DNA from 2 places in the Tepidibacillus sp. HK-1 genome. Region 1 is predicted to be linked to the other one. Evidence: riboswitches for the same ligand, from Rfam matches in the RefSeq annotation. Region 1 holds a riboswitch; the other holds the start of a gene.
What was found. Region 1 has a riboswitch for S-adenosylmethionine ahead of metX (homoserine O-acetyltransferase MetX). Riboswitches for the same ligand answer to the same signal wherever they lie in the genome.

Region 1 (12,680 bases):
TGACAAAAGCAATCGTTGCTGATACTTCATAACCATGGCCATGGCTTTCTGGAATCAGCTCCTTGTATACGATATAAATCATAGCCCCAGCTGCAAAAGCTAAACCATATGGGACAATAAAATCCACAATACTTATGGCTAAATACCCAGCAATTGCAGCTACCACCTCAATCATTCCTGTAAAGAGGGCAATGAGAAAGGAACTTCCTTTGCTAATTTTTTGTTGGACTAGGAAAAGCCCAACCAATAGCCCTTCAGGCGCATTCTGCAAACCGATGGCTATAGCTATAAGTGGCCCCAGTTGACTATGTTCTGAGGCATAGGATACCCCAACAGACAAACCCTCTGGAATATTATGTAGAGTAATGGCCACAACAATTAACCATGTTTTATGATCAATTCCTTTTAAATTTTGGTTAAAGTTCTCGATTTCAATGTGCGGTATGACTCTTTCCATTAAAAGCAAAATGTTGGTTCCTAAAAACACTCCTATAAAAACTGGAAGAATTCCTCCCTCTTTTGCCTGAGGGATTAAACTAAATGTACTTGCAGACACCATGACCCCTGCTGTAAAAGCTAAAAGGGTATCTCTCATTCTATGATTTAATTCTTTTAAAAAAAACAGAGGTAAAGCCCCAATGCCGGTGGAAATCCCCGCTGATAGACTACCGATTAACATGTTTATCATACTTTACACCACTCTTTCAAGCAAAGCACTCCTAATATAGTTTAATTTAATATCTTCTTATATTTTACGTGAAAAAAAGAAAAGAAAAAAGTTTTATTCTAAAATGCTAATCTTCAAATGTAGAGTCCCTGTCCATGAACTTGTTAAAAGAAACCAGAAATAATGGTTATCGAAAAAGGCACACTTACGTAATGTAAATGTACCTTTTTCCTGTTTAAGCTTGGAATGTATTGTTTTTATTTTGATCGACCTGTTTCATTTTCCTCATTTTTCTCTCACCACAGGTAATCATTTGATCGTACTTCACTTTATCAAACCATAATTTGTGGTGATGTTCTGCATATTCTGCCTCCATCCATCCTGTTGTCATCGCATTGAAAGATGCTCTTTCTCTGGCATGGAAAACGGTTAAATGCAAATGGATCCCGAAGAAAATCGTGATGATTAACGCAGAAACATCATGTATGACTAGCATCCATACACCCAAAGAACCATTAAACCAATCAAACCATAATGCAAAACCTGACATGGCTAGTAGCAAACCAAAGACAATGACAACTAGAAAATACAATTTTTGTCCTGTATTATACTTATCCTGTGGCGGCATCCCTTCACCACCGATAAAATAGTGTTTAGGAGCGGCCTTCAACCAACCAAAGTCATATTTTCCCCATTTAAAAGCAACTAAAAACCCCCAACGTTTACTAGAAAAAAGAAAATAAATCAGTGGTGCACCAATGAAGAGAATCGCCCCAATGCGATGTCCTTGGCGAAAAGCCATACCTGCTTCTGTTGTGAGCAGTGAAGCTGGTCCTTTAAAGAAAATCATAAACCCCGTTACAAGTAAAAGTACAAAACCAAGGGCAACCATCCAATGCATTATTTGATCGGGAACACAATATCTTTTTACATATTTCGTTCGTTTATAGGCTTTACTCATGTTTCTTCTCCTCCTTCAAAAAATCTTCAGGCTCATCTTTTCCATTAAAGTTAAAGGCGGTGGAAGAAACAATAAAGTTGGCTAGGAATCCAATTCCCGCGACACCCATTAATACCTCGGTAACAGGTTTAATGACCCCGGACCGGAATTCGACTAGTTCATTCGTTTTTGGATTGGTTGGTAAACCATACTCCTCCGGTTTCTCAGTTAAAACGTAAATATAGTGGGTTCCACCCATTAATTTGTCACCGTAAACATTCGCATTTGGAAAACGATTTTTAATTTGTTTAACTCGTTTATAGGCTTGTTTTATTGCCTCATCCCATGACATGAATTCTAATGCTTTGGTCGGACAAGTTTGTACACATGCAGGTGCTTCTCCATTGGTAATCTTATCCTGACAAAAATTACATTTATTCATCTTATCCTTACCTGTAAAAGCATCATGCTGGTATCTTGGGATATCAAATGGACAAGCCTTCTCACAGTAGCCACAACCAATACAGCTTTCCTGATCAAAAGCAACAAAACCTTCCTTATGCTGATATAGCGCCCCTGTTGAACAGATCGCAACACAAGGAGCATCAGAACAATGCATACATTGATCTTTGCGAATTAACCACTCAAAAGTATTGGTCTTCGGATCATATTTTTCATCAAATCGCATCAAGGTTAAGGTATTAAACGAGCGATCAGCAGGGTTTTGGTAAGTACCTGGAACCTTATCAAACTCCGTAGCTGGAAGATTATGCCATTCTTTACAAGCCAATTGACATGCTTTACAACCTGTACAAAGTGAGGTGTCCACTAATATCGCTTTATCTGTTTTTTGTGCCATAATTACTTATCCCCCTTCGTCACATTGCATAAGCATGCCTTATATTCTGGTGTACCTGTATTTGGATCGGTTACCGAGTTGGTCACAAGATTAATTGAATCTCCGCTTACAAGACCTTTGAATCCCCAGCCCCAAGGAACACCAACGACTTCCACTTGTTTCCCATTAATTGTTAAGGTTTGGATACGATCAGTCACCATTGCCGGAATTGTTACTTTTCCACGTGCTGTGGAAATCGTGACTTTATCTCCAGACTGAACACCGATTTTCTTTGCAAGATTTTTACTCATCTCGACAAAGTTGGAAGGCATTAATTCGTTCAATTGCGGTGTATTCCTAGTAACCCCACCTGATAAAAATTGCTCTGTCAACATATAAGTTGTTAAAACATAAGGATAGTCTTTTGCTTCACCCAGTTTTTGAATTTCGGGAACTCTGAACCCACGCAAAATCGGGTTGTTTTTTTGTTTTGGATAAAAAGCATTTTCTACCGGTGACTCTTTCGGCTCATAATGAGCAGGTAATGGGCCATCTGCAATTCCTGCTTCCTTAAATATTGGAGCCACTTTGAATATGTTAGGGTCATACCCTTCTTTCAATTCTACAGATACTTTTTCTGCTTGTGGTTTTGCATAAACGGTACGGAATAAAGCACCTTTTGTATCCGCAATCGGGAATACTTGTGAACCTTCAGGTGTATTTGGTTCTTTATCTTTGGCAGCAACGTCTAAAATATCTGGACCTATCCACTTGGTTCCATCCCACCATACAAGGGCACGATCTTTATCTCTAGGTTTCCCATTAATGTCAGCAGATCCACGATTATAAAGAATACGAATATTGCCTGGCCATGCAAACGTCCAATTTGGATAAAGCCCCAAGCCGCTTGGATCACTATTATCATGACGTAACGAGTGGTTTCCTTCCTCTGTAATCACGCCTGTATAAAGGCCTCCTAAGCCAGAAGAAACTGTGCCTGGTTCTGCTTTTTGGATCTGTGCTGCACTATTTAATAGTTTCCCAGTTGTTAAATCATAGCCATTTATCTCTTTTAAGACTTTCTCAAGATCGATTTCTTCTTTGCCTTCTACATGATAATCCCATGTTAAATCAAGAATTGAGCGATCTTTTTCATCAGTGCTATTTTTATATAATTCTTTTAACTTTAATAGAATCATTGAAATAATATCGGCATCTGGTTTTGCTTCTCCAGGTGGACGAACCGCCGCCGGTTTCCCTTGAATCCACCTTGCAGAGTTGGTCATTGTACCTGCTTTCTCAAAAGACATCGCTGCAGGTAAAAGAATAACCTCTGTTTTGATCTCTTTTGGATTAGCACCAGGATGTTGCCAGAATGATGCCGTTTCCGTTTCAAATACTTCAGAAACGACCAACATTTCTAATTTCGATAAGCCTTTCCAGACTAACTCTAAGTTCGGCGTACTAACCGCAGGGTTTTGTGCAAAAATAAGCCCTAATGTAAACTTCCCTTTGTTCATATTTTCAAAAATGGAAATATGACCTTGGGATGCTTCCTTTGAATCCCGTTTTGGCAAGTAATGATAACCAAACTCATTTTCTGGAGTCGCTTTATCCCCATACCATGCTTTTAATAATGCAATCATCTGCTTCGTTCTTGTCGTGCCAAATGCCATCGCATAATCATTTAATGTCGCATGTTTATCGATTGGCACTGGCATATAACCAGGTAAAATATGTGGTAAACAAGCTATATCGGTTGATCCTTGAACGTTAGGTTCTCCGCGGTTTGCATTGATACCGCCACCAGCCATTCCCATGTTCCCAAGAAGCAATTGAAGGATCGCATACATGCGAATTCCTTGTACTCCTGTTGTTTTTTGGGTCATTCCTAAAGCATAAAGAATGGTTCCTGGTCGATTTTCTACAAGAGTATCGGCAATTAATTTAATTTTTTCCGCTGGAATTCCCGTAACCTGGGAAGCCTTTTCAAATGTATAGTCTTTAAAATGTTCTTTTAATTTCATCAAGACGGTATCGGGATCATCAAAAGAATCTGCTACAAAAGGTTTCCCATCTGATCCTAACTGATAGGTCCAAGTATCTTTGTTATATGTTTTCTTTGCTTCGTCAAAACCAGAGAATAAACCTTCATGAAAAGAGAAATCTGGATTTACTTTGTAAAGTGCTGTGGTGTAATATTTGACATACTCTTCATCGTATAATTTATTCTCAATAATATATTTCACAATCGCCCCTAGATAAGCAATATCTGTCCCTGGACGAATTTGGGCATAGATATCTGCTACTTTCGCGGTCCGATTAAAGCGTGGATCGACGACAATAATCTTGGCACCATTTTTTTGCGCTTTTAATACCCAGCGCATTGCCATTGGATGGTTTTCTGCGGTATTATTTCCTCCAATTAGAAGCACTTTTGCATTTTTCATGTCAGTAAAGCTGTTAGTCATCGCACCACGACCAAATGAAGGGGCTAAACTAGCCACCGTTGGCGCATGTCATATCTCGGCTTGATGTGTGTAATATTGAACACCAAGGGCACGGTTAAACTTTGTGTAGAGATAAGCTTCTTCATTATCGATTTCCGCGCTTCCTAAACTAAACATTCCATTCATACGATTCACTTTCACGACTTTACCATCTTTGGTAGTAATCGTTTTTTCAAAGGTGTTATCACGAACCTCTTTAATCTTATTGGCAATTTTGCTAATCGCATCTTCCCAAGAGATGGGTTCCCATTTGTCACTTCCTGGCTTACGCACTAATGGATAAGTAAGACGCAATTTTGAATTGTGCATTTCTTTTAAGGATCGACCTTTTGGGCATAATGCACCTTCATTAATCGGATGATTTTTTAATCCTTCTGTAGACACGATTTCATTTCCCTTTGTTTTAATCTCAATCCCACATCCTACGGAACAGAAGTGGCAGATACCATATGATGTAGCCGCACCTGCTGTCATTAATGGATATGTTTTATCATTTCCATTGTCTTTAGCAAAGGCTTGTTTTTCTGCAAGGTAGGCAGCTGCTACAGATGCTGCAGTAAATTTAAAAAACTGGCGCCTTGTCAGCTTTGGCATTTCTATCCCCTCTTCCTGAAAATTGATTTTTCTCTTTTGCTCTAAGTTAAGTTCAAAATATTAAAAATATTATTAAATGTGAAATTATTCACAAATAGTGATATTGTTTTTACTTAGTGGTCGGTTGATCATCAATGATCTCTTTTGTTGCACTTTTAAATTCCTTTAATGTTCGGCCAACAACCTTTCGTCCCCCCTCTTTTTATGCTCTCATAATTTCGTCACAAAAAAATTGTAACAAAATTGTCACTTTGTTATACAAAATCTATTTTAATATGAATTCTAAAAAAAGAGAATGATTAATTTTTTTAATTTTCAAATTTATTATTACTATTTTTATGGTGTCAATAGATTTTTCTTTTTTTTAAAAATTTAATATTCTCATGAAGGTATTTTATGAAAAATATTGAATATTTAAACTAATATATATAAATCATGATTCATGGGAGGAAAGCGCATGAGCCAAGAATTAATTTTACCGAAACGATTATTGATGGGTCCAGGACCTAGTGATGTTCATCCGCATGTTTTAAAAGCAATGGCAACCCCATTATTAGGACATTTGGACCCGACCTTTCTTAATATTATGAATGAAACCATGGAATTGATTCGCTATGTTTACGAAACAAAAAATCAAGTAACGATTGCGATGTCAGGTACTGGCAGTGCTGGTATGGAAACGGTATTTGTGAATATGATCGAACCAGGAGACAAGGTCATTATTGGGGTTAATGGTTTATTTGGTCAGCGGATGGTTGACGTTGCAGAAAGAGCAGGGGCTGAAGTGATTCAAGTTCAAGCAGAATGGGGAAGAATCATTGATCCTGCTGATATAGAAAAAGCTTTAAAGAACTATTCCCCTGTAAAAGCAGTAGCGGTGGTACACGCAGAAACATCTACAGGTGCAAACCAACCATTAGAAGAAATAGCAAAACTAGCGAAAGAATATGATGCTTTAATGATTGTTGACGCTGTTACTTCACTAGGTGGAACGAAAGTTGGGGTAGATAAGATTGGGATTGATGCGGTCTATAGCGGTACGCAAAAATGTCTTAGTGCTCCCCCAGGACTATCCCCAGTCAGTTTAAGTGATAAAGCGGTTGAAATTCTAAAAAGCAGGAAAACAAAAGTACAAAGCTGGTACCTTGATTTGTCAATGATCCAGGCTTATTGGGGACAAGAACGTTTTTATCATCATACGGCACCGATCTCGATGATTTATGCACTTCATGAGGCATTAAGATTGATTAAAGAAGAAGGCTTAGAAGCTACCTTTAAACGTCATGAACAAAACGGACGTGCTTTGCAAGCGGGAATTGAGGCGATGGGATTCGAGTTATTTGCGCAAGAAGGTTATCGCTTACCTATGCTCACCTCAGTCAATATTCCCGATGGTGCTGATGATATGAAAGTACGCCATTTATTACTCGAGCGTTATGGGCTTGAAATCGGAGGAGGTTTAGGACCCACAAAGAATAAAATTTGGCGTGTAGGGCTCATGGGATATTCTTCTCAAAGAAGTAATGTCATTCAGTTCTTAACGGCATTGGAGTCAATCTTATCCGAGTTAAAAGTTAAGATCAATGAAGGGGAAGCTGTAAAAGTTGCCGAGAATTACTTAAATAATCATGAATAGTATCGCTTCACCATAGAGTAAAAAATAGGTTTGAGCCCTAATTTTTGCAATGCTTGAATTACAGGTTGAGTAAATCTCAAAACATTAAGGTAGGTCATTAATATTTCCTCTCCTTACACACCTTTACTTCTTTGCATACTTTAAAAATAAATTAGAAACGCTATTAAAAAGAAAAGAGGTGAGTAAAAATGAATTTTCATAGAGCAGAGGAAATTCTTCAAGCGGAAGAAACGATAGAGGTCTTTTATGATGATCAATCTGTTTGGATTAATAGCCTTGATTCTCAAACAGGAACTGCTGAAGTAACAGATATGGATAATCATCGTTTAAAGGTTCCTGTTGATGAACTTACTGAGGGTAAAGTGATATCGTAAGAAACTGAGAAAACCATCAAAGTATCAAAAAACCATGAACAAGGGTGAACATTTCCTATCGGTCATGGTTTTTTCATTCTATGATATATTATCAAATTATTTTTTTTATCTGCTTATCAGATACTTGCAAGAGATCAGATACAATCGACAAGTCACCAATTGGATAAATGTGAACACCTTGAACGATCCCCTTTATCTCCTCAATTAATTTTTGTGCTATCTCTATTCCTGCCTTTCTACCCCCCTGTTCTACTTTGGCAATCATCTCCGATGAAATATGGATACCTGGTACTTTTTCATTAAGATAATAAGCCATTTTCACACTCTTTATAGGAAGAATGCCAAAAATGACATGAACTGGTAGGTCTCTTATTTTCTCTAAAAATCGTTCTACTTGGGAAAGTTCATAAACAGGCTGAGTTTGAACAAATTCCACTCCAGACTCAATCTTTCTTTTTAGTTTTTCCACTTCAAGCTCTAGGTCATCATTACCAGGGTTTGCAGCACCGCCGATAAAGAAATCAGTTGCGCTGTTTAAAGGATTGCCTGATAAGTCCTTTCCTTGATTGAGTTGATAGGCAATGTTGGCTAATCCTGTCGAGTCTACTTCAAAGACTCCTTTTGCTTGTGGGTGATCTCCTCTAGCTGGTGAATCTCCTGTTAAGGTGAGGATGTTTCTAACTCCTAAAGCTGCAGCACCTAATAGTTCTGATTGCAGTCCTATGATATTGCGGTCACGACAAGTTAAATGGAATATCGCCTCTATCCCCATATCCTGTTGAATCACATGTGCTAAAGCAATGGGACTCATTCGTAGTGTAGCCATGGGGCTATCTGCAATATTTACCGCATCCACAATCCCCCTCAAAAAGGTAGCCTTCTCTAAAACAGGCATTGGATTTGCTCCTTTGGGCGGTTCTAATTCTACTGTGGTGACAAATTTCTCTAACGTTAATTTTTCTTTTAATCCATGAATTTGATAGATACTCATTATGATCTTCCCCCTAGCTTTATTCCTTCTTCTTCCACCCTTTCTTCATGATGACAACTTAATGCAGGATAATAGATCATTTTTGTGCGATGGTTTACGTTTTGTTTCAATGCTAAAATTTGTTCCTCATTCCCCTTTACCAGATGGCCTACCAAAAATCCCTTTTGTACAGAGATGGTTTCTCTTTTTATCATTTCTAATTCAAATTGGTGTAGCTTTACTTGCCAAAACATTTGATCTGCACTAGTCATTGGATGATGTTGCTCATGAATGATTAACCAAAATGGATTTTCTATTGATTCTGTAACCGTGGCCGTTGTTTCTATTTCCTTTTTATGGTGATAGGAATAGGTTGGATGTTGAAGAACGTCTACTAAATCCTCTACAATTGCACTAGCTGTAGGAAGAGAGCCTGCTCCTGGACCTTGTAAAAATAAGCGGCCAACAACATCAGTTTCAATGATGATCGCATTATCTACCCCTTCAACACTATACAATGGATTAGACTCTGCTAAACAGGTTGGTTCTACTCGGACATTCCAGCCTGTATCTGACTTATAAAGTGATGCAACTAGTTTCATTCGTAAGCCTAGTTCTTCAACAAGAGCCAATTGTTCCAGCGTAACCTCCGAGACACCAATCTTTTTCACTGAAGTCCAGTTTGGTCGTTCAGGAAAGATGATGTCACTTAAAACCATTAATTTATAAAAAGCATCCCAGCCTTCAATATCATTTGTAGGATCTGCTTCTGCAAAACCTGCTGCTTGTGCTTCCTTTAACGCCTGTTTAAAGGAAATTCGTTTTTTCCTCATTTGACTCAGAATATAATTCGAAGTCCCGTTTATAATCCCTTGGATTTTTGTAATTTGATTCACTTGAAGCAATTGTTTAATCGTCCGAATAATAGGAATTCCACCAGCTACACTAGCTTCAAAGGCTAGCATTACCCCATATTGTTTCGCGATTTCCTTTAATTCAGCTCCATTAAATGCCATTAATTCTTTATTTGCTGTAATCACATGACAACCTTTTGAGAGTGCCTGAATGATATATTGATAGGCAGGATCTCTTCCCCCTATCATTTCAATGACTACGTCTAATTTAGGTAATTGTAAAATATCCTGATAATTCGTTGTAACGAGAATAGAATCCCTCATCTCCAAAACTCGTTTCTTCTCTATATCCTGAATCAAAATCGCAACGACTTCAACAGACTTGCCTAAGATATGTTGTAATTGTTTTTGATGGGAAATGATCGTTTGATATACACCAGTTCCCACCGTACCCAAACCTAGTAAGGCTACCTTAATCGATTCCATATAAACCCTCCTTTACAATCGATCCCCATTTATCAAATTCGACTAAAAAACCATCATGGCCATAAATCGTATCGATCTCATAAAAATTTGCATGACCTCCTAATTGACGATAGGCCTCTGTTAGCTCCATTAAACTTTCTGGCGGATAAAGCAAATCCCCTTTATAGGCAATAGCGATCATAGGGGCTTTTAATAATTTCAAGGCTTCTTTCCATCCTCCACGGCCACGACCGATGTCATGACTATCCATCGCTTTAAGTAAATATAGATAGCTATTGGCATCAAAACGTTTTGTTAATTTATCTCCTTGATAACTAAGATAAGATTCTATTTCAAACGTAATTTCATCGTGGGAATTCCCCCACTCATTACGAAGGCTCCTCTGAAAACGTTGATTATACAACTCTTGTGAACGATAAGTAATCATTCCTAACATACGTGCAAGACTTAATCCATGATCAGGTTTATCTTCCAATGGATAATTTCCATGATTCCATTTAGGGTCATGAATAATAGCAAAGCGGGACATAGCATTAAAAGCGATGGCATAGTCACTTAAATAAGAAGTCGCAGCAAGAGGAAATAGCTTATCCATAAAGGTAGGGTAAAGAATTCCCCATTCCAAAACTTGCATTCCACCTAATGACCCTCCAATCACAGCATGCACATGATCAATACCCATTTTCCTTAATGCTTTGTATTGAGCATGAACCATATCCCTGATGGTAACAAAGGGAAATGAAGCACGATAAATCTCTTTATTGTCCGGGTTTATACTTAAAGGACCTGTTGTACCATTACATCCACCAATCACGTTTGTCGTAATCACTTGATACTCATTCGTATCAATCCATTGATAGGGGCCAATCATCCCAGACCACCAACCAGATGTCCTATCATTTCCATAAGCAAATTGATTTCCTGTCAAACCATGACACACTAATATAACAGGTGCACCAATGGAACCTACCCTTTCATAAGCTATATGAGCTTGTGGTAAAATCGTTCCAGATTCAAGCATTAAATCTCCAATTTCTATTTTTCCATACTCATAATGAAGATTGATCTCTGCCACCGCCATCCTTACTCCTCCTCTTCATCCATTCAAATCCCCCAAAAAAGTAAAATCCCCTTCCTAAGAAGAGGGATTAAAAAACCATCTCTTCAAGAAGAGATGGTGATCGCCGCTCTTCTTATCTATCAGAACATGAATGTTCTGCAGGAATTGGCACCGCGTTTTATTTAAACCGGTTGCCGGGCTTCATAGGGCCAGTCCCTCCGCCTCTCTGGATAAGAATTTCCTTTATTAAATTAAATGGTTAATACAAGAATACAATGCATTAAAACAGATTGTCAAGGGATTTTTTTTAAATGATTCCTTTGTTTTAATCACCTATTCTGCACAGGTTAAATATATTGTTATGGAAGCCTATATATGCGGGGTGAATCAATGGCTGTAATAAAAGCTAATTCAAAAGACGTGAAACTGTTGGCTAGATTAATGAGGGCTGAAGCTGAAGGTGAAGGGAAGCTTGGCATGCTAATGGTCGGTAATGTTGGAGTTAACCGTGTACGTGCTAGTTGTTTAGACTTTAAAAACATTCGGACAGTTAAGCAGATGGTTTTCCAATCTCCTGGTGGATTTGAAGCGGTTCAAAAATCTTATTTCTATCAAAGAGCCAGAACACAGGATATCCAACTAGCAAGAAAAGTGATTAGAGGTAATAAATACCACCCAGCCACTCGAGCATTATGGTTTTTTGAACCACTAGGTCCGTGCCCAAGAACATGGTATAACCAACCCAATGCGGGGCGCTATAAAGACCATTGTTTTTTTCACCCTACTTACAGTAATTGCCCTTCCGTTTACCGAACTTATTAAAGAGGAGTTGAATTTCGATGTATCCTTACAATCCATACTATTATGATTCATATTTAATCAATCCCTATGATATGAATATGCCCGATTACATGCAACCAATGGTACCACAACAACCAATGGTACCAATTCCACCATCACCTGAAACAGGAATCGATGTGCCTGGTCTTTTACCAGCAGAACAATCTTATATTGAAAATATTTTAAGACTTAATTTGGGAAAAATTGCAACGATTTATATGACTTTTGAAAACAATAAAGAATGGAATGCCAAAGTATTTAAAGGTAGTGTGGAAGCTGCAGGTCGCGATCATATTATTATTAGCGATCCACAAACTGGAAGACGTTATCTTTTATTGATGGTTAATCTTGATTATATCACTTTCGATGAAGAACTAAACTATGTTCCTCCAACTGTCAGATTATAGCCTTTTAAAACAGAAGGGACACCTTTAACGTGTTCCTTTTATTTTTGCATCGGCTCTAGTTCTCTTGCAATTTCTTCTTTCTCTTTTTTAGATAAGGCTAACCATTGAAATCCATTTATTATAAAAACAAGCCCCATATCGCTACAGGGCTCATGTGCTCAAGATTTGTTTTTACTTTAATTTGGCTAACACTTCTTGCTCTACATATTCTTTAATTTCTTCAGCTGTTTCCATTTGTAATACTTTTTGTGCCACATTTTTCATTTCAGACACATTCAACTTACGGATCAGGGATCGTGCAGGTAGGACGGAAGAAGCACTCATGCTAAATTCATCTAAGCCCATTCCTAAAAGAATTGGAATCGCTGTAAGATGCCCTGCCATTTCTCCACACATTCCAGCCCATTTACCTTCTTTATGAGCAGCTTGAATCACCATATGGATCAAACGTAATACAGCAGGGTTGAATGGTTGATACAAATAGGAGACTTGTTCGTTCATTCG
Region 2 (12,680 bases), on a different contig from region 1:
CTACCTGTTCTCTTTTAATAACACTCTCCTTATATTCTATAGAGACATACCCTTTTTCAGCTAAAGCATTGGCTAGAAATTCAATCAGTTCATAATATTGATTAAAATCTACATCTAGAAAAACTAGTTCTTGGTGTATAAAACTTTTTAACGTTGGATATTTCGCTTGCTTGGATACATATTCTAATTCTAATATAAAATTTTCTAACTTTTTTTGTTCTTGTTCAGAAAATAATGGTGTAACTGTAATTGTACGAATTTCTTTATTTTCAATTGGTATTGTACTAATGATGAAATCAGGTTTGTTCTTTTCAAGAGCTTTATTCAAGCTAGAAGCAGGTACTACATCAAGGATTTGTAACGATTGAAATTTCCGCTCTAATTTTGTTTTTAAGAGTTGAGACATCCCTATTCCCATATGGCAAACAATGATAGCTTTTTTATTCGATCCAACTCTATTATTTCTTTTCTCTACTGAAGCTTGAAAATGTAAAACTATATAGGAAATCTCATCTTCTGGAATAAAAAAATTAGTTTTTTCTTGAATAAAAGAGATAACTGATATAACTACTTCAAACATGTAGCGATACATTTTTTTTATTTTACTTGCCAATGGGTTTGTGAGGGATAAATGATATTTCAAACGGTTTAAAGCTGACTGCAAATGTATGGCTAAACCAATAAACAACTCTTGGTCGTTAAAAAAGTTTTCTCCTGTAATCTTTGAAACTTCTTCAATCAATTCTTTTGCAAACTGAATAATTACTTTATCAAGCTGTGATAAAGCTCCCTCCTGTAGTAATAAATAGTCATAACGAATTTTAGCACCTGATAAATGAGATGCAATAAATGCTATTTCAGCAGGAGGAAAATTAATAACAAAGGCTTTTTTTAATCGCTCTGCCAGTTGTAAAGCTACATGATATTCTTTTTGATTTTGTATTTGTTTTAAATTTTCAGCATCCATTTTTATGTAATGCCCTAATTTAATTCGTTTTATCGAAATTAGTATATGAATAATTAAACTTTTTATCGCCTCATCCGAGAAAGAAAAGGTAAATAATTGTTCAAACTCAAGGAGATGTTTTTTAACTAAGGAAATTTCATAGGGTTCAAACCAATCATCGTATATTTTTGATAATGCAAAACGCCGTAGCTTTTCTTCTCCTTCAACCTTAATACCAACCTTGGTCTTTCGTATAAGTTGAAGTCCAAAACGATTTAGCCATTTTTCAATATTTTCTAGATCTTTTCGTATTACTGATTTACTAACATAAAATTGTTTCACTAAATCTTCAATTGTTATCTCTTTTTCTTGTCGTAGTAACCATTTTAGAATTTCCTTTTTTCTTTCATCTTCGGTTAGAATTTTTTCTTTTGAAATTTCATTCAGCAATTTTTTCTTTTCAAAAGGATCGACTTGTAGATATACACCAATATTTGGTTTCCTTATTAAAATGCCATTTGATTTCTGCTGCAACCATTGATCGATTATCTTAAAGTCGTTTCTTATAGTTTTTTCTGAACACTGATGTAAATCAGCTAATTCTTGAATAGTTACGTATTGATCATTATTTAAGAGAAATACTAACAATTTATATTGTCTGTCATTCATAAAATATCTCCCTTTTTATTTGATCCTTTTGTAAATAACTTTATCATAAAATGCCTGTAGAAATGATCATTCATCGAGTAGCTCTTATTGTTCTTTTGCCCACTGATATCCTTTTTCCTTTACCAGATCATAGACCCATTTAATTGGAACCTGATGTTCTTTTGCTAACCGTACACATTCTTCATACTCAGGGGCTATTTGAACAATTTTGCCTTCTCGTTTTCCGATCTTCACTGTACATTTCCCCCACTCTGTTTCCACCTCTATAAATGTTCTTTCTAAACGATGAACTGTATAGGGAGTATACCTGATGCCTAGAGTGGTGGTTTCAAGAAAAAGAAAATCCATCACCTTTTCTCGAATTTCCTCTCTACATAATATATGAAGAACTTGTCCAGGACGATTTTTCTTCATGATCACTTGTACAATATATACATCATTTACACCCATACTAAATAATTGTTCCATGATATATCCATAAAATTCTGGATTCATGTCATCAAGGGAAACCTCTATCTTTACCATTTGTTTATCAATATGTTCATTTAGATTATTTTTCATATTCTTCATGATCTCCCTTACTAAATTTTCGAGATAAATTTCAGGTCAATTTTACCATTTTCCTTTATACATAGAAAAGGAAACTTTTTTAAAAACTATTTAAATGAATTGAACTAAAGATGATTTTGGAGAGATGGAAATGAGACTGTTAAACAAACGATTAATATGCACTTTAATAATTATCAGCTTAGTTTCAACGATTCCTATACAGAGTTTAGCTAAAGGAGAACAAGACGATCTGTTTCAAACGAGAATGGAGCTATATAAAACCATGGATAATATTTATCAAATCCCATGGTACTATATTGCAGCCATTGATCAGTATGAAAGAAATATTCAACCTGTCAGGCAGGATCTTCCTATAAAAAAAGGTCTAATCAGCATCTATTTTTCAAAAGAAAAATGGGCCGGTTTTCTCAATCCAAATCCCGAAGATCAAAATCCAATGCGAATTCAGTTTTTTAATGGTTTTGGTGTAGATGGGGATGGGGATGGTTTAGCTGATCGAAATAATGATGCTGATGTTCTTGTTGCTTTTTTAAATTATCTAAGTCGGTATGGGACGACAAAAGATAGCCTCAAGAATGCTTTAATGGATTATTATCAAAGCGAGTTAACAGCCAAAATCATTGATGAAATCGCCCTCATCTACAAAACCTTTAATACCCTTCAATTAGCAGAACGGGTTTTCCCAATTCCCAAATGGAACAGTTACTCCTATCGAAGTACATGGGGAGATACAAGAGGCTGGGGAGGGCGAAGAATGCACGAAGGGACTGACATCTTCGCTTCTTATGGTGCAGCAGTACGAAGTGTTTCTTATGGGTATGTTGAAGTCCTAGGCTGGAATAAATATGGGGGGTGGCGTGTTGGAATAAGAGATACAAACAATATTTATTATTACTACGCTCATTTAACAGGGTTTAAAAAAGGCTTAAAAGAAGGAGATATTGTCAAACCAGGTGATGTCATCGGATATGTTGGAAGTTCTGGTTATGGCTCTCCAGGTACGCAAGGAAAATTCCCCCCTCATTTACATTTTGGTATGTATAAATATAATGGCCGTCATGAGTGGGCATTTGACCCTACCCCTTATTTACGTGTTTGGGAAAGAAAAAGAAAATAGTTGACAATTTGCTGATTCTCGTACAAACTAGAAGAAATAACAAAAGCATACTTCACTTCTATCCAGAGTGGTGGAGGGATCTGGCCCTACGAAACCACAGCAACCGGTCGAATGACCATGGTGCTAATTCCAGCAGAATTTTTCTGGAAGATAGGAGAATCGTGAATACACGTAGCCCTCTCCTATTTTGGTGAGGGTTTTTTCATTATAAGATTCCTAGGGAATGTATATTATATGTATACATCTCCATATTATGAGGAGGGAGAAACAATGAACAAAATAGATCGTTTAAAACAACAAATGGAGCAAAAAATCCTCATTCTTGATGGTGCAATGGGTACAATGCTGCAAAATGCTCAATTAACTGCCAAAGACTTTGGTGGAGATCAATACGAAGGTTGCAATGAAATCTTAAATCTAATCCGTCCAGATCTAATTAAACATATCCATCTTACCTATTTAGAAGCAGGAGCAGACATCATTGAAACGAATACTTTTGGAGCTACCCCAGTTGTATTAGCAGAATATGGACTTGAAGACCGAACTGAAGAAATCAATCTTGCTGCAGCAAAGATTGCAAAAGAAGCTGTTGATCAAGTTTCTACCCCCGAATGGCCACGCTTTGTCGCTGGCTCCATGGGGCCAACAACCAAAACCCTTTCTGTTACAGGTGGGATTACATTTGATCAATTATCGGATTCATATTATCAACAAGCAAAAGGATTAATCATCGGTGGTGTAGATTTACTTTTGTTAGAAACTGCACAAGATACACTTAATGTGAAAGCAGCTGGAATAGGAATTCAAAAAGCTTTTGCAGAATGTAAAGTAGAATTACCTGTTATGATTTCAGGCACGATTGAACCGATGGGTACCACTCTTGCTGGTCAAAATATTGAAGCTTTCTACATCTCCTTAGAACATTTGAAGCCCATTTCCATAGGACTAAACTGTGCAACAGGGCCTGAATTCATGCGTGATCATCTCCGTTCCCTCTCGCAATTAGCTACAAGTGCAGTTAGTTGTTATCCTAATGCCGGATTACCAGATGAAGATGGTCATTACCACGAGTCTCCCAAAGCCTTAGCTGAGAAGATGTCGCAATTTGCAAAACAAGGTTGGTTAAACGTTGCAGGTGGATGCTGTGGCACTACACCAGATCATATCAAAGCTCTTTCAGAAACATTAAAAGAATTTAAACCTAGACGATTTCAAAAGGAACATCTCCCTGCCGTGTCAGGAATTGAGCCAGTTTTTTTAGAAAAAGAAAATCGTCCCCTCTTTGTAGGAGAACGAACGAATGTGATCGGTTCTAAGAAATTTCGGGACCTGATTGCAGACGGTAAGTATGAAGAAGCCTCTGAGATTGCCCGTGCTCAGGTAAAAGGCGGCGCACAAGTGATCGACATCTGTTTGGCCAATCCTGACCGTGATGAGTATTTCGACATGGAGCAGTTCCTACAATATGTAGTCAATAAAGTCAAAGTACCGTTTATGATTGATTCAACCGATTCAAAGGTAATTGAGCTTGCTCTAAAATATTCTCAAGGAAAAGCCATCATCAATTCAATCAATTTAGAAGATGGCGAAAGACGTTTTCAGGAGATCGTCCCACTCATTTTACAATATGGTGCATCCGTTGTTGTTGGAACGATTGATGAAAAGGGAATGGCTGTTACGAGTGAAAGAAAATTAGAAATAGCTAAACGTTCTTATGATTTGCTTGTTCATCAATATGGAGTAAATCCTCAAGACATTATTTTTGACCCATTAGTCTTTCCAATAGGAACAGGTGATGAAGCATATATTGGATCTGCAAAAGAAACGATTAAGGGAATTCAACAAATCAAGGAAGCTTTTCCTGAATGTCAAACCATTCTTGGCATTAGTAACGTTTCCTTTGGGTTACCCCCTGCTGGTCGTGAAGTATTAAATGCTGTTTTTCTTTACCATACAACACGTGCCGGCCTAGATTATGCTATTGTGAATACACAAAAGCTTCAACGCTATGCTTCCATTCCAGAGGAAGAAAGACAATTAGCTGAACAATTGATTTTTAACACAAATAAACAAACCCTTGCTCAATTTGCTGATTTTTATCGCAATAAAAAAGTGATCAAGGAAGAAACTAGTATCAGGTATCCATTGGAAGAACGGTTAAGTAACTATATCGTGGAAGGATCAAAAGACGGCCTGATTGATGACTTAAAAGAAGCCCTTAGCCGGTATACTCCTTTAGACATTATCAACGGCCCTTTGATGAAAGGAATGCAACGTGTTGGGCAACTATTTAATGACAATGAATTAATTGTTGCCGAAGTATTACAAAGTGCTGAAGTGATGAAAACGGCCGTTTCCTTCTTAGAGCCTTATATGGAAAAAAACGATTCTACACAAAAAGGTAAAATTCTACTTGCTACTGTAAAAGGGGATGTCCACGATATTGGGAAAAACCTTGTAGAAATTATTTTATCCAATAATGGTTACGAAGTAATTAACCTTGGAATTAAAGTACCTCCCGAACAATTAGTGGCTGCTTTTAAACAGGAAAAACCTGATGCCATTGGCTTATCTGGACTCCTTGTTAAATCAGCACAACAAATGGCCATCACTGCTCAGGATCTAAAAACCGCTGGGATTGATGTTCCCCTTCTAGTAGGAGGAGCTGCATTAACAAGAAAATTCACTGAAAACAAAATTGCAAATGAATATGATGGACTTGTTTTCTATGCAAAGGATGCAATGGATGGGTTAAATATCTTAAACCAGATTAGTGATGAAGCCTATAAAAACGAACTTATTGCTGAATTACGAAAACAGCGCCAAACAACTGCTGATATGGGTCATACTGACAATATAATAAATGATTCAGTCTTGACCAATAAAAGTATCAAGCGTTCATCAACCAGTCAAAACGTACCTGTTTTTCAACCGCCAGACTTCGATCGTCATATTTTGCGGAATTATCCAATTGATTTTTTGTATCCTTATTTAAATATGAGGATGCTACTCGGAAAACATTTAGGGGTCAAAGGAAATATTGAGCAACTTCTTGCTCATGGTGATGCTAAAGCTTTCGAGCTAAAAACAGCGGTCGAACAGCTACTAACGGAAGCAAAAAATAAAAACTTCATAAAAGCAAATGGAATGTATCAGTTCTTCCCTGCTCAGTCGCAAGAAAATGACATTCTTGTTTACGATCCAAAAGATTATTCAAAAGTGATTCAGCGTTTTTCATTCCCAAGACAGCAAGAGGAACCCTATTTATGCCTAGCTGATTTCCTTCGACCTGTAGAAAGTGGTGTGATGGATTCTGTTGGATTCTTAATAGTAACCACTGGTCAAGGGATTATCGATCTAGCTTCAGAGTGGCGAGAAAAAGGAGATTATTTACGTTCTCACCTCTTGCAAGCAACTGCCTTAGAATTGGCCGAGGCTTTTGCAGAAAGAATACATCACATGATGAGAGACATCTGGGGCTTCCCGGATCCTTCAGAAATGACTATGGTAGAGCGGTTCGCCGCCAAATATCAAGGAATTCGGGTTTCATTTGGCTATCCAGCTTGTCCTAACCTTGAGGACCAAAAGAAATTGTTTGCCTTACTAAATCCTGAGGACATTGGCATCCACTTAACAGATGGCTTTATGATGGAACCAGAGGCTTCTGTTTCAGCAATGGTCTTCGCTCATCCCGAAGCCAGATATTTTACCGCGGTTAAATCTTAATCATTATCTTTATCTACACAAAAAACCTCACTAGAACTTAGTGAGGTTTTCCTATTTAATCTAACATCCAAAAATTCTACTGATGACTTACCGCATTTTTTCCTGTTTGGTTTGAGGCTTTTTTTGATTTAGAGATAGCGACTGATAAGGCAACCCCTAAACCTCCCCAAAGAAGAGTAGCTCCAAAGATAAACATAAAGATTGCACCTGTGCTCATTAGAATTCCTCCCTTTTATAACCTGGAATGAGTTTCATCATGACTCCTAACACAATTGCAGCAATCGCAACTCCCCAACCAAATACGATTAGACTATTTAATGTATATCCTCCATATAGTTCAGTAAATTCCGTTTTAAAGTTTAGAACCATCATGACTCCTAACACAATTGGTGTGACAAAACGGATCATGATATCCCACCAGCTACCAATTGCAAAATCGGAAAGCGGGTTATTATGCTCACGAATCGTTGAAACCTTGAAGAACCAGCCAAGGAGAATAACCTCAACTAATCCTGCTAAAGCAATACCAAAGGAATTGATAAAGTGGTCTACAATATCTAAGTAATATAAACCACCACCGGTAACATAAAAGAGACTAAGCAAAAAGGTTACAGCAGTAGAAGCAACAACTGCCTGTTTTCTACTTAAGGAGAATTTATCCATCACTGCCGCAACAACTACCTCTAGAATGGAGATCGCTGAAGTTAATCCGGCAATCACTAATGCACCAAAGAACAAGACACCCATCAATTCGTTCATAGCAGGCAATTGGTTAATAATTTGTGGGAAAACAACGAAAGCTAACCCTACACCTGCTTTTGCAACATCCTGTACAGGCACACCACTTGATGTAGCCATAAAACCAAGTACCCCAAACACACCTAATGCAGCTAAAAATTCAAAGCCACTATTGGATAGACCAGTAATGAAAGCACTATTGTTGATCTCTGCTTTCTCAGGTAAATAACTAGAATACGTAATCATAATTGCAAAAGCAATACTTAGACTAAAGAAGATTTGCCCGTACGCAGCAATCCAAGTATCACCATCAAAAATCTTGCTAAAATCTGGGGTTAATAAGACATTTAAACCTTCTGTTGCACCAGGTAATGTTACCCCACGGATTGTAAATATAATCATGATAATCAATAATAATGGCATTAAAAATTTGGAAATACGTTCAATCCCTGCTTTAACGCCTCGAAATAATATAAAGAAAATAATTGCCCAGACTACTAATAGAACGAAGAAAATGTGCCACTGAATTCCTCCAGTATGCCAAACCCCTTCTGATATGTTTAAATATTCTGAAAATAAAAAAGACTCAGTATCCTCACCCCATTTTAACCCTAGGGCAAACCATGTATAACTTGCACTCCACGCAATGATCGCAACATAATAGGTCATAATTACAAAAGAAATAAGTACCTGCCACCAGCCAAGCCATTCAGAATTCTTCAAGATTCTACGAAATGATAATGGTGCAGACCCTTTAAATTTATGGCCAATACCGAACTCAAGAATAAGGATCGGAATACCTGCTGTTAGAAGTGCGAAAAAGTATGGTATTAGAAATGCGCCACCTCCATTTGCATATGCTACATAGGGGAAACGCCAAATATTACCTAATCCAACTGCGGAACCAATGGCTGCCAGGATAAATCCTGCCCTGCTTCCCCATTGTTCTCTTTTACCCATGTGAATGACCTCCTTTGAAGTTTGTATAACTTTTATATGTTTTATATATTACAGCACTTGTGTGATAAAGAAAAGAACAAATTTTTAAAAAAAATATATTTTTCATATAGAAACGCTTACATTTATACTTTCAATATAACCCACCAAAGTGACAACTTCTTTCGAAGTAAAATCCGATTACTTTTGTGGGGTCGCATTAAAATAAAGAAAAATCCAACCATGTTTACTCATGATTGGACCTAGATATTGACGGAAAATAGATTCGAAATGTGGTTCCTACATCAACAGTACTTTCTACTTCTAATCTACCATGTAATCTTTCTATGATTTGTTTTACAATAGCTAGTCCTAACCCTGTTCCACCACTTTTTCTACTTCTTGCTTTATCCACTCTAAAGAACTTTTCACCGATTCTAGCAAGCTGTTCTTTCTCCATTCCTTCGCCTGTATCACTTACTTGTAAGACGATGTCATCATAATAAGGATAAATTTCAACAGTAACTTTTCCACCTGACTTCGTATGTCTTAATGCATTATCTAGTAAATTGACTAGAATTTGAATGATTCGATCCTCATCCCCAATCATCCACATCGGTTTACTATAATGCTTTTGTAAGGCAACTCCTTTTTGCATATAAGCTGGTAGATACCTTTCAACCACTTGGTTAACAATATGATCAAGGCGTATTTCTTCTAGATACATGGGGTAGGTGCTTTTTTCTAATTGTGCCAAGTCTAGTAGATCATTAACCAACCGTTCCATACGACAAGTTTCGTTATGAATCGTTTCTAAATATTTTGCTTGTGTTTCTTTTGAATCAGCCACCCCATCTATGATAGCTTCCGTATAACCTCGAACATAGCTTAAAGGGGTTCTTAATTCATGAGACACAATGGCTAGAAACTCTCTTGTATCGTTTTCCCGCTTTCTTTCCGCAGTTACATCATGAATTACCAGGATAATCCCCCATAACTCCTGATCTTCGATTAACGGGCTTAAATATAAGAAATAGGTCTTATCATGTAGTTCAAATTCACCTGTAACAATATCCTTTTCTTGTTTAACCCTTTCGATATAAGCTTTAATCTCTGGTAAATGGATAAATTCTTCCTTTTTCAAACCTAATTTTCGTAAAAGATTCTTTGACGGATTATTTAGTAGGACAAATCCTTCATTTTTGTGGATCGTTAGAACACTATCACTGATTCCATCTAAGATTTGTGAGAGTTGTTTTTTCTCTTTTGATAATAAACTAATCGTTTTCTTTAGCGAATCAGATAGATGGTTAAAGGTTCTCCCAAGTCTACCAATCTCATCTTCTGTATAGACTTGTATTTTAGCTTCAAAATCCCCATCCATCATTTTTTTGGCTACAGATTCCATTTCTCGCAGTGGTTTTGTCATTGTACTGGTAATGAATTTTCCCATGATAATCCCTAGAAAGAAAAAACTGACAAGGAAAAGAAATAGTAAAAATCGTATTTCTGCAACGGCTTCAGTCACTGTTGCTAGTGGCATATAAAGAAAAACAGCACCTACCAACTGATTTATCTCAGGATCGATTAAAGGAACAGCCACGGCAATAATATCTCTTTTAAACCGTGCATGTTCACCAATAATCGTGATCACTTCACCCTGTGATAACTTTTCTCTCTGTTCATAAGAAACAAGTGGTTCTGCATGCTCACTATCAACAGGAAGGCAAGCCCCCAAGTCTGCAGGATTATCGGTAATCACGATTTCTTCGTTGGTTAATGAGTTAATATCATTTACTTTTTCCTTAAATGACTGACTGATTTCCCCTCCTGTATACCTGCTAACAATCTTCTTTCCCTTTTCTGCTAAGTATTTTTCTGTCTGTTCAACATAGAGATGTCTGTAGAGGTAAAGAGTGGTCCAATAATTAAATAAGCTACTAATCAAGAATGCAATAATCAATGTAATCCATAGTTTTGAACTAAGGTCTAATCTTAATTTAGTATATCTCAAACTTATAACCTACCCCCCATATGGTAGAGATGTAATTTGAAAGATCCCCTAGTTTCATCCTTAAAGTTTTGATATGGGTATCTACGGTTCTTAAGCTTCCATAAAAATCATAACCCCAGACATGTTCTAAAATTTGTTCCCTTGTCCACACCTGATTTTGATTTTTCGTTAAAAAGAGTAACAGATCATATTCTTTAGGTGTAAGAACTAGTTCTTTTTCTTGAACCTTCACTCTTCTAGCTTTTTCATCAATTGAAATGGCTCCAAAAGATTTCATCAGTGGTTCACTCTCAGACTTATTGGACACTTGTGACCTCCTTAAAAGTGCTTTGATTCTTGCCACTAATTCCCTAGGACTAAAAGGCTTCACGATGTAATCATCGGCACCAAGCTCTAATCCGTGAACACGGTCTAGCTCATCTCCTCTAGCTGTTAACATAATAATTGGGACTTCTGAACTCTTTCGAATTTCTAAACAAGTCGTTAACCCATCCATTTCAGGCATCATCACATCTAACACAATACAATCAAATTCAGAAACCGAAAGTTTATCTAATGCGTCTTGACCATTGTTTGCTTCCTCTACGATGAAATGTGACTTTTCTAGGTATGCTCTTAATAATTCTCGCATTTGTGGTTCATCATCAACAATTAAGATCTTCTTGTCTTGAAATTGAACCATTTTATTCTCCTCCCATATAAACAATTGATAATGGATGGCCGCCAATATCTATTTCTTTTACCTTTTGTAAACTTTCCTCTTCAAATATATTTAAAGAACGACTATCATAGTTTGAGACATAAATATACCCATTAGCTATCGTAAAATCAAAAGGATTATTTCCTACATAGACTGTTTTCTTATCTTTTTCCTTCCCATTGAGAGAAAAGATGGATAGCTGATTTGAGCCATGGTTAAGAACATATAATTTTTTTGTCTTCTCATCAAATTCTATTTTTATTGGCATTAATCCTGTCTGTAATGGATGATACGTACCTTGATCTAAATTGATTTCATATATCTTATCATTCGGAGCTTCTGCATCCCCATGGCCACCAACCCATAACCTCCTTGATTCTAAATTTAAACCAATCCCCATGGTTCTTTTTGGGCCTTTAAAATCTCTTGTCACTACCCATTGTTTTATGTCAATTTCTTTTACTTTCCCTTCCTCTAACAAACCTACATATAAAAATTGTCCATTCTCAGAGATTTGTAATGTGGCTGGTTCTTGTCCGATCTCCATTTTTCTAGTGATTTGTAGATCATATGCATCCCATTGGTAGATAGATCCCTCTTGTGTTCCAAAATAGAGATATTGCCCATCTTTAGAAATGGTTTGAGCAATGATTCCCCCTCCAATTGGATATTTTCCAATCAATTTTCCTGTGTGTGCATCAAAAAGGAATAATTGATTCATCTCTTTTCCAGAAGCATATAAAATCTTTTGATCTGGGGATAGTAAAAGATGTTGCACAGGTGCATCAGTTGTAATCTCCGCTATTTTTTGAAAATGAATCGGATCAATGACTAAAATTTGCCCCTTGTTTACAACTGCAACAAAAATCGCAGAATCAGAATCTCGAAGAAGATATGGAGTTTTGGTACTGCAACCTGTAGCTAATATCAAGATGATCAACGTAAAGATATACTTTTTCATCCTTTTCCCCCAAAAAAATATCAACCTTATTTACATCTATTGTACATTATATTTGTGTTAAGAAATTATGAGGATTTTATGAAAAAAAAGAAGCCCACAAAAGTAACGACTTCTTTTGAAGCGTATTCCGAGTACTTTTGTAGGGCTCCATGAATATTGAAATAAGTTTGTATATGACAAGTGAAAGATTTAAATCGCCTCGGGTGCTTTTAACCCTAATATACTTAACCCATGCTGTAATACCTTAGAGGTAGCAGTAGATAAACCTAATTTTGCGATTTGCTCTTTCTCATTTTCAGTAAT

Region 2: another riboswitch for S-adenosylmethionine. It lies ahead of metH (methionine synthase); the one in region 1 lies ahead of metX (homoserine O-acetyltransferase MetX).

Annotation. Positions count from the first base shown of each region.
Region 1 is NZ_BDGM02000031.1:4,437-17,116, forward strand. Features, by position in the region: gene BEN26_RS12860 (ZIP family metal transporter) at 1-688, opposite strand, end outside; gene BEN26_RS12865 (formate dehydrogenase subunit gamma) at 903-1,628, opposite strand; gene BEN26_RS12870 (4Fe-4S dicluster domain-containing protein) at 1,621-2,466, opposite strand; gene fdnG (molybdopterin-binding domain-containing protein) at 2,469-4,952, opposite strand; gene BEN26_RS14355 (molybdopterin-dependent oxidoreductase) at 4,965-5,549, opposite strand; gene BEN26_RS12880 (pyridoxal-phosphate-dependent aminotransferase family protein) at 6,007-7,185, shown strand; gene BEN26_RS12885 (H-type small acid-soluble spore protein) at 7,374-7,559, shown strand; gene BEN26_RS12890 (methylenetetrahydrofolate reductase) at 7,651-8,550, opposite strand; gene BEN26_RS12895 (homoserine dehydrogenase) at 8,550-9,869, opposite strand; gene metX (homoserine O-acetyltransferase MetX) at 9,856-10,950, opposite strand; SAM riboswitch class I at 11,060-11,166, opposite strand; gene BEN26_RS12905 (cell wall hydrolase) at 11,320-11,751, shown strand; gene gerQ (spore coat protein GerQ) at 11,769-12,176, shown strand; gene ptsP (phosphoenolpyruvate--protein phosphotransferase) at 12,348-12,680, opposite strand, start outside.
Region 2 is NZ_BDGM02000002.1:83,103-95,782, reverse strand. Features, by position in the region: gene BEN26_RS01410 (BglG family transcription antiterminator) at 1-1,615, opposite strand, end outside; gene larC2 (nickel pincer cofactor biosynthesis protein LarC2) at 1,700-2,215, opposite strand; gene BEN26_RS01400 (M23 family metallopeptidase) at 2,316-3,302, shown strand; SAM riboswitch class I at 3,358-3,459, shown strand; gene metH (methionine synthase) at 3,573-7,028, shown strand; gene BEN26_RS01390 (MetS family NSS transporter small subunit) at 7,105-7,245, opposite strand; gene BEN26_RS01385 (sodium-dependent transporter) at 7,245-8,726, opposite strand; gene BEN26_RS01380 (ATP-binding protein) at 8,950-10,716, opposite strand; gene BEN26_RS01375 (response regulator transcription factor) at 10,703-11,398, opposite strand; gene BEN26_RS01370 (YncE family protein) at 11,400-12,377, opposite strand; gene argS (arginine--tRNA ligase) at 12,567-12,680, opposite strand, start outside.